DNA from 3 places in the Actinotalea fermentans genome. Region 2 is predicted to be linked to each of the others. Evidence: predicted binding sites of a transcription regulator. Region 2 holds the regulator's gene; each other region holds the start of a gene.

Region 1 (3,267 bases), on a different contig from region 2:
CTCGACGGACGTCTCGCCGCCGTCGCGGTCCCACCACTGCCGGTGGTGCACCTCGCACCACCGCGCTGCCATGCCGCAGCCCTGCCAGGCGCAGCCACCGTCGCGCGCGATCACCCCGCGGCGCTGCGCGCCGGTGTACGTCCGGGCGGTGCGCCCGAGGTTCACGGGCTCGTTCTGAGCGTCCATCACGATGCGGGTCAGCTCGCAGTCGCACAGGACGCGAGCCAACTCGCTCATCGGGACGGGCGTGCCGTCCTCGAGGGTTGCCGGCGGCAGCACCCGCCGGTGCTCGTCCGCCGCACCCACCCGGACTGACCCGACCGGGCCCGACTCGTCCACGGCGCCCGTCGGGCCGGTCGCGCCTGGGGCGCCGCGCTCGCGAAGGGCGCGGAGCGCGCCCCAGGTCTCCTCGGTCATGAGGAAGGAGACGTGGGGACGGACGGCCGCGCCGGAGCCGGTGCTGGGCAGGCTGAGCACGGTGTCCGCCAGTGCCTCCAACGCGTCGGCCGTCCGCTGCGCGTGGCCCCTGGAGTCGTCCGCGGCGGGCCGTGGGCTCAACGCCTCGAGCGCCAGCCGAAGGCGGTGCCCGGCCATGGAGTCGAGCTGCCCGGAGATCCTCGTCCCCGACGGTGTCTCCGCGAGGTGCAGGAAGCGCTCGGCGCGCTGCGCCTGGTGGGTGCGCTCGACGTGCGCGGCGTCGACGCTCGCCGCCATGCGCGCGAGGGCGGTCGCGAACCGACCTGCGTCCAGCCGCCGCGCCATCTGGAGCACGCGTGCCTGACCCTCGGGGGACCCGAGGGCGTCGCGTACCGCCTGGGAGCCGCGGGCCGTCGCCTGCCCGATCACGTCGACGTGCGCCACGCTCACCGAGCCCGCGAGGGTCGCGTCCCGGACCTCCCGCATCGACGTCAGGGTCTCGGCCCGGCGCTCCTCGGCGGCTCCACCTCTGACGCCCACGCGGGCCGTGCGGCCGCGCCACGCGGCGAACGACGGGTCCCCCGAGCCCCGCCAGTCACCCGAGTCGCGCTCCGCCAGCAGCACCTCGGACCGCACCGCGGTGAGCCCGGCGATCGCCCGGTCCACCTCCGTCAGGATGGTCCGCCGTCGCGCGGCGTCCCAGGAGCGTGCGCCCGTGGCGAGGGTGGCGAGGCCCTCGACGGCGTCCCGCAGCGCGTGGTGCGGTGACGTCGCCACCCCAGCGCTCGCCGTCGGCATCTCAACTCCCTTCGAACGGGTGTTCTAAGTCTACCGAAACCGGGCAGAGGGGGCAATTCGCCCAGAGCGAACGCAGGCAGCCAATCGCCAGCACGGAACACAGCTGCCTGCCGCATGCCCGGTCCCGCTGCCGCCCACCCCGAGAACGACGAACGCCCCGCCTCATCCGAGGCGGGGCGTCTGCCCAGCTGACTGCAGGTGGCCACTGGCAGGGTCGAACTGCCGACCTTTCGATTTTCAGTCGAACGCTCTACCAACTGAGCTAAGTGGCCGTTCGACCTGCCGGCGAACCGGATGGTCGAGAGCGACCCCGACGGGACTTGAACCCGCGACCTCCGCCGTGACAGGGCGGCGCGCTAACCAGACTGCGCTACGGGGCCTTGCGTGACTGCTGTCCTGCTTCCGTGCTGTCCTGCGACCTGCTGTCCGTACCCCCAACGGGATTCGAACCCGTGCTACCGCCGTGAAAGGGCGGGGTCCTAGGCCGCTAGACGATGGGGGCCCTGGTGGGCGCCCAGACGTCCACGCGCCGAAGACCTCGGAAAGCATACGGGCTCCGGCTCGGAACTCCAAAGCGGCTTCCTACGACGACGCCCGCACCCGAGCGCGGGCCCTCCCGCCCCCTCCTCGCCCGACCCCGGACGGCCCCCGCTCGGCCACAATGGTGGCGTGGTCACGATGTCGCGCGCCGAGTTCGAGGACGCAGTCCGGGACGCCCTGGACCTGATCCCCGCCGAGCTCGCCGAGCAGATGGACAACGTCGTCGTCCTGGTCGAGGACCATCCGCCCGCCGACGAGCCGCAGGACCTGCTCGGCCTCTACGAGGGCGTCTCGCTCACCGAGCGGGACCACTGGTGGGCGGCCGGGTCCCTGCCGGACCGCATCACGATCTTCCGGATGCCGACGCTCGCCGTGTGCGACTCGGTCGAGGAGGTCGTGGAGGAGGTGGCGGTGACCGTCATCCACGAGATCGCCCACCACTTCGGCATCGACGACGAGCGCCTCCACGAGCTCGGCTGGGACTGACCCACCCCGACACCCACCACCCCACACCCCACACCCCACACCCCACACCCCACACCCCGGACGGAGCCGCTCGTGCGCATCGGGATCGTCCTGCTCCCGCAGGACCGCTGGCCGGTGGCGCGCGAACGCTGGCGCCGCGCTGAGGAGTACGGCTTCGACCACGCCTGGACCTACGACCACCTGGCCTGGCGCTCGCTCGCCGACGAGCCGTGGTTCGCCACCGTGCCGCTCCTGGCGGCCGCCGCGACCGCGACCGAGCGCATCCGGCTCGGCACGTGGGTCGCGAGCCCGAACTTCCGGCACCCCGTCCCGTTCGCCAAGGACGTCATGGGCCTGGACGACGTCAGCGGCGGGCGCCTCCTCCTCGGCGTCGGCGCCGGCGGTGAGGGGTACGACGCCGAGGTGCTGGGTCCGCCGCCGACGCGCGGTGAGCGCGTGGCGCGGTTCGCGGAGTTCGTGGACCTGCTCGACGAGCTCCTCACGCACCCCGTCACCGAGCGCACCGGCGAGCACTACGAGGCGCACGGCGCACGGATGATCCCGGGCTGCGTGCAGACGCCGCGCGTGCCCTTCGTCGTCGCGGCGAACGGTCCCCGCGCGATGCGCGTCGCCGCGCGGCACGGGCAGGGCTGGGCGACGTACGGGCCGCCGTCGGGCGACGGCGACCTGACGCCCGCGCAGGCGTGGGAGGCCTGGTGGGCGGGGCTGGGCGCGCTGGTCGCCCGCTTCGACGAGGTCGCGCTCGAGGCGGGCCGCGCACCCGGCGCCGTCGACAGGTACCTCAACGTGGACGCCGCGCCGCGCCTCGCGCTGGAGTCCGCGGACGTGTTCGAGGAGTCGGTAGTGCGGGCCCGCGCGCTCGGGTTCACCGACGTCGTCGTGCACTGGCCGCGCGAGGAGGGCGTCTACGCGGCGCGCGAGGAGGTCCTGGACGAGCTCGCGAGCCGGCTCGACGCCCTCCGCCAGGCAGACTGACCGCCCCCCACGCCCGCCCGACGCGCGTCCCGCCCGACGCGCGGCGGGGAG
Region 2 (3,267 bases):
ATGCCGCCGTTCTGGCGGACGACGGACCGCGCCGTCGCGCTCGCTGCGCTGCGGCGCCTCGCCGACGCCGCCGGGCCTGTCCCGCCGGCTCCCGGAGCCGACGTGGACGGCGACGTGGACGGTGACGTGGGTCGGGGCGCCGAGTCCGGTTAGGGTCGGTTCAGATGTCGCCACCAGGGCGACCGTCGGCGAGAGGCGGCCATGGAGACCACGACCCGCGGACAGCAGGGAGGCCCGGAGGACGGCGCGTCCGGCGCCGCCCGGCGGACCACGAAGGTGTCGGTCGTCGGTGCGGGCAGCGTCGGGGCGACGCTCGCCTATGCGGCCCTCATGCGGGGTGCCGCGCGCACGGTCGCGCTGTACGACATCAACGCCACCAAGGTCGAGGCCGAGGTGCTCGACATCGGGCACGGCATTCAGTTCATGCCGATGGCGGAGATCATCGGCTCGGACGACGTCGCGGTCTGCGCGGACTCGGACGTCGTGGTGGTGACCGCCGGGGCGAAGCAGCACGCCGGGCAGTCCCGGCTCGACCTCGCGGAGGCGACGGTCGGCCTGGTCAAGACGATCATGCCGAAGCTCGTCGAGGTCGCCCCGAACGCGGTGTACCTCATGGTGACCAACCCCGTCGACGTCGTGACCTACGCGGCGCTGAAGATCTCCGGCCTGCCCTCGGGCCAGGTCTTCGGCTCGGGCACCGTCCTGGACTCGTCCCGGCTGCGCTACCTGCTGGCCCGGCACACGGGCGTGGCGGTGCAGAACATCCACGCCTACATCGCCGGCGAGCACGGGGACACCGAGATCCCGCTGTGGAGCTCCGCGACCATCGGCTCGGTGCCCCTGACCGAGTGGCGCGGCATGACCGGCCCGGACGGCACCGTCGTCGGGCGGCTCACGGAGGCCGACCGGGAACGGATCGCCCACGAGGTGGTCACGTCCGCCTACAAGATCATCGAGGGCAAGGGCGCGACGAACTACGCCGTCGGCCTCGCCGGCTCCCGGATCATCGAGGCGGTGCTGGGGGACGAGGGCCGGGTGCTGCCCGTGTCCTCGTTCCTCGACGGCTACCTCGGCATCGACGACGTCTGCCTGTCGGTGCCGTCGATCGTCGGGCGCGAGGGTGTCCGGCACCGGCTGGAGATCCGCATGTCCGTCGAGGAGCTCACCGGGCTCCGGCGCTCGGCCGACGCCCTGCGGGGGGTCGCCCGCTCGCTCGGCCTCTGACGCCACGAAGGCTCCCCGGCGGTCGGCCGGGGAGCCTTCGTCGTCTCGTCCTCAGAGGCTGCGCAGCACCGCGACCACGCGGCCGAGCACCGACGCGTCGTCGCCGGGGATCGGCTGGTAGGCCGGGTTCTGGGGCAGGAGCCAGACGTGGCCGTCGGCCCGGCGCAGCGTCTTCACGGTCGCCTCGCCGTCGATCATCGCGGCGACGATCTCGCCGTTCTCGGCCACGGGCTGGCGGCGCACGACGACCCAGTCGCCGTCGCAGATCGCCGCGTCGACCATCGAGTCGCCGGAGACCTTGAGCAGGAAGAGCTCGCCCTCGCCCACGAGCTGGCGCGGAAGGGGGAACACGTCCTCGACGGCCTGCTCCGCGAGGATCGGCCCACCGGCGGCGATCCGCCCCACGAGCGGGACGTACGCGGGGGCGGGGGCGGCGTCGTCCGGCGCCAGGTGGTCCTCGCCGAGCGCCAGGGGCGCGGCCGCCCGGGAGTCGTCGGGGTGGACGACCTCGATCGCACGCGGGCGGTTGGGGTCGCGGCGGAGGTAGCCCTTGCGCTCGAGCACCGTCAGCTGGTGCTTGACGGACGACGGGCTCGTCAGCCCCACCGCCTCACCGATCTCGCGCATGCTCGGCGGGTACCCCCGCTGCTCGACGCTCGCGCGGATCGTCTCGAGGACGAGCCTCTGGCGCGGCGTGAGCGGCCCGCCCCGGGCGTCGTCGAGCTCGTGGACGGACGCGAGCCGGTCCTGGTCGTCCGGCGCCTCGTTCGCCCAGGGGAACGTCGGGTCCGACGGCGGGATGCGTACCACTGTGCCCTCCTTCGCCACGGCCGTGTCGGTGGCTCGTGGTGGCCTTGTCCTCGCCGCCAGCGTAGGTGCGGGCGACACGGAGATCAAACATCTGTTCGAGCGTGTCGTCGACAATGTCGGCCGGCAGTGATAGACATCGTACAGACGTTCGTCATACAGGCGTTCGAGCGACACCCGATGTGGCAACAGACCTGAGCACGACCCGGATGAGCGAGACCGAGGAGACGAGATGAGCGCGATCGCTGCGGACCTCCCGCGGGGGACGAGGCTTGCTGCCGCGCCGCGGTCCACGGGCACGGCGGCCGATGCGCCGCTTCGGCTGACGCGTCGGGGGAGGGTCACGGTGTTCCTCCTCGCGCTGGGTCTGGGTCTGGTCGGCATGCTGGGCAACCAGGTCGCGAACGCCGGCACGCCGAGCCCTGGCGTCCCCGTCGAGACCTACACCGTGCGGTCGGGCGAGACCCTCTGGGACATCGCCTCCGGCATCGCCGCGCCCGGACAGGACCTGCGGGACGTCGTGGACCACCTCGTGAACCTCAACGACCTGCCCGGTGCCGGCCTGACCGCGGGTCAGCAGATCCTCCTGCCGGCCGAGAGCTGAGTCGGCACGCCTCCGGGCGCGCCTTGCGTGTGCATGGGGGCCTGCGTAGCGTGAGCGCCGCCCGTCCGGCACCCGCCGGGCACCGGTCAGCCGGTGCCCGCGTGGCGACCCAGGAGGTCCGCGTGCACTGCCCGTTCTGCCGACACCCCGACTCGCGCGTCGTCGACTCGCGCACCTCGGACGACGGCGCGTCGATCCGCCGGCGTCGGCAGTGCCCCGAGTGCCACCGGCGGTTCACCACGGTCGAGACCGCGAGCCTGTCGGTGGTGAAGCGGTCGGGCGTCGTCGAGCCGTTCAGCCGGGAGAAGATCGTCACCGGGGTGCGGAAGGCCTGCCAGGGCAGGCCCGTGAGCGAGGACGACCTTGCACTCCTCGCGCACCGCGTCGAGGAGACGCTGCGGAGCACGGGGAGCGCGGAGCTGGACGCGCACGAGATCGGCCTGGCCATCCTCGGCCCGCTGCGCGAGCTGGACGAGGTCGCGTACCTGCGCTTCGCGAGCGTCTACCAGGCCTTCGAGTCGCTCGAGGACTTCGAGGCCGCGATCACGGCGCTGCGCGCCGAGCGAGCGGCGTCCGGGGACGACGCGTCGGTCGAGCCCCCGGGAGACGAGCCCGTGACCGGACCCGTGACG
Region 3 (3,267 bases), on a different contig from region 2:
TCTGCCGAGGGCAGACGACGGCCACGGTCAGGCGGCCGCAGCGACCGGCGCGCCGTGGCGCGTGCGGAAGGTCCAGCCGCCGGTGGGCGACCGTTGGATGTCGACGTGCAGGCGATGGACCACGTCGTGGTGGTGCCAGCACAGCAGGATCCCCGTGTTGGCGTCGGTGTCGCCGCGATCGGCCACCCACTCGTCGACATGGTGGATCTCGCCCAGCGCGGGTGGCGCCGTGCAGCCGGGGTAGCGACAGGTCCCGTCGCGGGCCAGCACGGCCGCGCGCCGCGGGCCGCTGAACGTCCGCTCGGCGCGGCCCGCGTTGATGACCTGGCTCTCGGGCCCGAAGACGACCCGGCTCAGCCGCGTGTCGCAGGCGAGCCGCGCGAGGACCACGGCGGGGATCGGGCCCGCGCCGAGGACCTCGGCCACGGCGAAGCGCTCGACGTCGGCGACGGGCGCGAGCCGCAAGGGGCGGTCGCCTTGCTCCGCTGGCGCGTGGCCGGGCTGCGCCGAGACGGAGCCCTGCTCCCCCGACGCACGGCACGGCTCCCCCGACCCGCGGTCGCGGCCGGGGCCGTCGCCGACCGCACGGCGGAGCGTGTCGAAGTCCACCACGACGTTCAGGTGGGGACGCACGGCCGCCCCGCGGCCGACGAGCCCGTTGTCGAGCACCAGGCGCGAGACGTCGGCAACCGCCTGGGCGCGGCGCTGCTGGGTGGTGCGCGCGTCGTCGGGCGCCGGCGGCGTCATCGCCGACTCGAGCGCGGCGGCGAACGTCGCGCCGTGCTCCGTCGTGAGGAAGCCGGCCAGGTGGTAGCCGCCAAGAGTCGAGGACAGGGCGAGGAACTCGCGGTCGCAGGCGTCGCGGTAGCCGCGCTCGTCCGCGTCGGGGTCGGCCGCGGCGGCCCAGCGCCGAACGAGCCGGCGGAACCCCTCGACGCTGCTCTCCCGCGCGTGCTCGACGAGGAACTCCTCGCCGCACGCGTCGGCAGGGGCCGCGAGTGCCGCCTGCCGGGCGGGCGTCGTGGGGGCGAGTGTCGCCATCGTGCGGGCCTGCTCCGCGCTGACCTCACCGGCGAGCGCGGCCGCCGCGGTGGCGGGCAGGTGGTCGCGCAGGGCGCGCCCGGTCGCCACGAGCTCGCGGGCGCGGGTCACGGACATCCCGGCCGCCCCTGCCAGCCAGTGCGGGAACGAGCGGGCCCCGGTCGCGGCCCACAGACCGTCGTCGGCGGCGGTCGTGGACAGCCGGGCGGCCGCGACCTGCAGCCGCCCGGCCTCCCGGCACAGCGCGAGGACGAGCTCGGTCGCCTCCTCCGGCGGGCCGGCTGGGCGCGCCGGGGCCTCCTCGATCACGACGACGAGCCGGTCGACGACGTCGCGCAGCGCCACCGCGAGCGACTGCTCGACACGCTCCACGACGCCTCCCCCACGACGCTCACGGAGGGCACCACATACGCGCCCTGACCTGCATCGATGCTACCGTGGCGCGCCACGCCGAACAAGACAATTCGGACACCGGCTCGCACATGTGTTCTACGCCGGGCGGCCCGGCACGCCCGCCGCTGTCCCCGCCTGGCCTGGTTGCCCCGGCCGTCGTCCGGCAGGATGGCGCGATGCCCGTCGTCCCCGGTGCGGCCGCCCTGATCCGTCCCGCCGTCCCGGCCGACGCCGCGGGCTGCGCGAACGTCCACCACACGTCGTGGGTCGAGACGTACTCGGGCCTCCTCCCGCCCGCTCACTGGGAGTCGGACACGCTCGAGCGGCGTACCGCGGCCTGGCAGCGCCGGCTCGACGCAGGCGCCGCCGTCACGGTTGCCGAGGTCGGCGGTCGCGTCGTGGGGATCGCCATCGGGGGTGACGGGCGGCACGTCGGGGACCACCCGCCGGTGCGCGGCCGAGAGCTGCACGTCCTCTACGTGCTGGCCGCCCACCACGGGACGGGTGTCGGCCAGGCGCTGCTCGACGCCGTCGTCGCCCCTGGTGCGCCCGCCCAGCTGTGGGTCGCCGAGCAGAACCCGAGAGCCCGGCGCTTCTACGAGCGCAACGGGTTCCGGCCCGACGGCGCGCGGTTCGTCGACGAGCGGCTGAACCTCGCCGAGGTGCGCCTCGTCCGGTGACGCCGGGCATGCATCCGTCCACCCGCCTGGCCGGGCGGCCGGCGGACGTCGTCGGCCGCCGGCCGCCCAGTCTGGGGAGTCCGAGCCCACGGCAAGCCCGCGCGCACGAGCGGCCGCGCGCGACGCCGTCAGCCCAGGCGCGCGCGCGTCTGCTCGAGCTCGGCCGTCAGCTCTGCGGGCACGCGGTCGCCGAAGACGTCGAACCACTCCTGCGTGAGGTCGCACTCCTGGCGCCAGGCCGCCGGGTCCACGGCGAAGAGCGCGGACAGGTCCTCGGCGGGGAGGTCGAGCCCGGTCAGGGCGAGCTCGCCGTCCGCCGGCACCAGCCCGACGGGCGTCTCGCGCGCCTCCGCCTCGCCCGCGACCCGGCGCAGCGCCCAGTCGATGACGCGGGAGTTCTCCCGGAAGCCGGGCCACAGGAACCGGCCGCCGGCGCCCTTGCGGAACCAGTTCACGCAGAACAGCGCGGGCGCGGCGTCGCCGAGGCGCTCGCCGATCGCCAGCCAGTGCGCCCAGTGGTCGGCCATGTGGTAGCCGCAGAACGGGAGCATGGCGAACGGGTCGCGGCGCAGCGCGCCGACGGTGCCCTCGGCCGCGGCGGTCTGCTCGGACGAGATCGTCGCGCCCATGAAGACGCCGTGCGCCCACGACCGCGCCTGGGTCACGAGCGGCACGTTCGTGGCGCGGCGGCCACCGAAGAAGATCGCGTCGATGGGGACGCCGTCGGGGTCCTCCCACGTGTCCGCGATGGAGGGGCACTGGCTCGCGCGCACCGTGAACCGCGAGTTCGGGTGCGCGGCGGGCCGGCCGCACCCCGGCGTCCAGTCCTGGCCGAGCCAGTCGGTCAGGTGCTCCGGCGGAGCATCGGTCAGGCCCTCCCACCACACGTCGCCGTCGTCGGTGAGCGCGACGTTCGTGAAGATCGTGTCGCTCCGGACCATCGCCACGGCGGTCGGGTTGGTCGCCTCGCCCGTGCCCGGCGCGACGCCGAAGAAGCCGGCCTCGGGGTTGATGGCCCGCAGCCGCCCGTCGGTGCCGGGCCCGCCGGGGCGCATCCACGCGATGTCGTCGCCGATGGTCTCCGCGGTCCAGCCCGGCAGCGTCGGCTGGATCATCGCGAGGTTCGTCTTGCCGCAGGCCGACGGGAACGCCG

What was found. Region 2 encodes LexA, which represses DNA repair genes until DNA is damaged. Its sites were predicted from a motif close to TCGAACANNTGTTCGA; they were not measured.
Region 1: the regulator LexA is predicted to act here: its motif matches at 1,227-1,242, upstream of AFE02nite_RS10330 (HNH endonuclease signature motif containing protein).
Region 3: the regulator LexA is predicted to act here: its motif matches at 1,518-1,533, upstream of AFE02nite_RS06460 (HNH endonuclease signature motif containing protein).

Annotation. Positions count from the first base shown of each region.
Region 1 covers NZ_BJYK01000006.1:51,903-55,169, reverse strand. The annotation lists gene AFE02nite_RS10330 (HNH endonuclease signature motif containing protein) at 1-1,215, opposite strand, end outside; tRNA gene AFE02nite_RS10325 (tRNA-Phe) at 1,415-1,487, opposite strand; tRNA gene AFE02nite_RS10320 (tRNA-Asp) at 1,521-1,595, opposite strand; tRNA gene AFE02nite_RS10315 (tRNA-Glu) at 1,645-1,717, opposite strand; gene AFE02nite_RS10310 (metallopeptidase family protein) at 1,894-2,241, shown strand; gene AFE02nite_RS10305 (LLM class flavin-dependent oxidoreductase) at 2,314-3,216, shown strand.
Region 2 covers NZ_BJYK01000001.1:1,080,620-1,083,886, reverse strand. The annotation lists gene AFE02nite_RS05040 (ATP-dependent DNA helicase) at 1-153, shown strand, start outside; gene AFE02nite_RS05035 (L-lactate dehydrogenase) at 202-1,224, shown strand; gene lexA (transcriptional repressor LexA) at 1,276-2,025, opposite strand; gene AFE02nite_RS05025 (LysM peptidoglycan-binding domain-containing protein) at 2,264-2,635, shown strand; gene nrdR (transcriptional regulator NrdR) at 2,758-3,267, shown strand, end outside.
Region 3 covers NZ_BJYK01000002.1:7,749-11,015, forward strand. The annotation lists gene AFE02nite_RS06460 (HNH endonuclease signature motif containing protein) at 28-1,413, opposite strand; gene AFE02nite_RS06465 (GNAT family N-acetyltransferase) at 1,611-2,114, shown strand; gene AFE02nite_RS06470 (phosphoenolpyruvate carboxykinase (GTP)) at 2,243-3,267, opposite strand, start outside.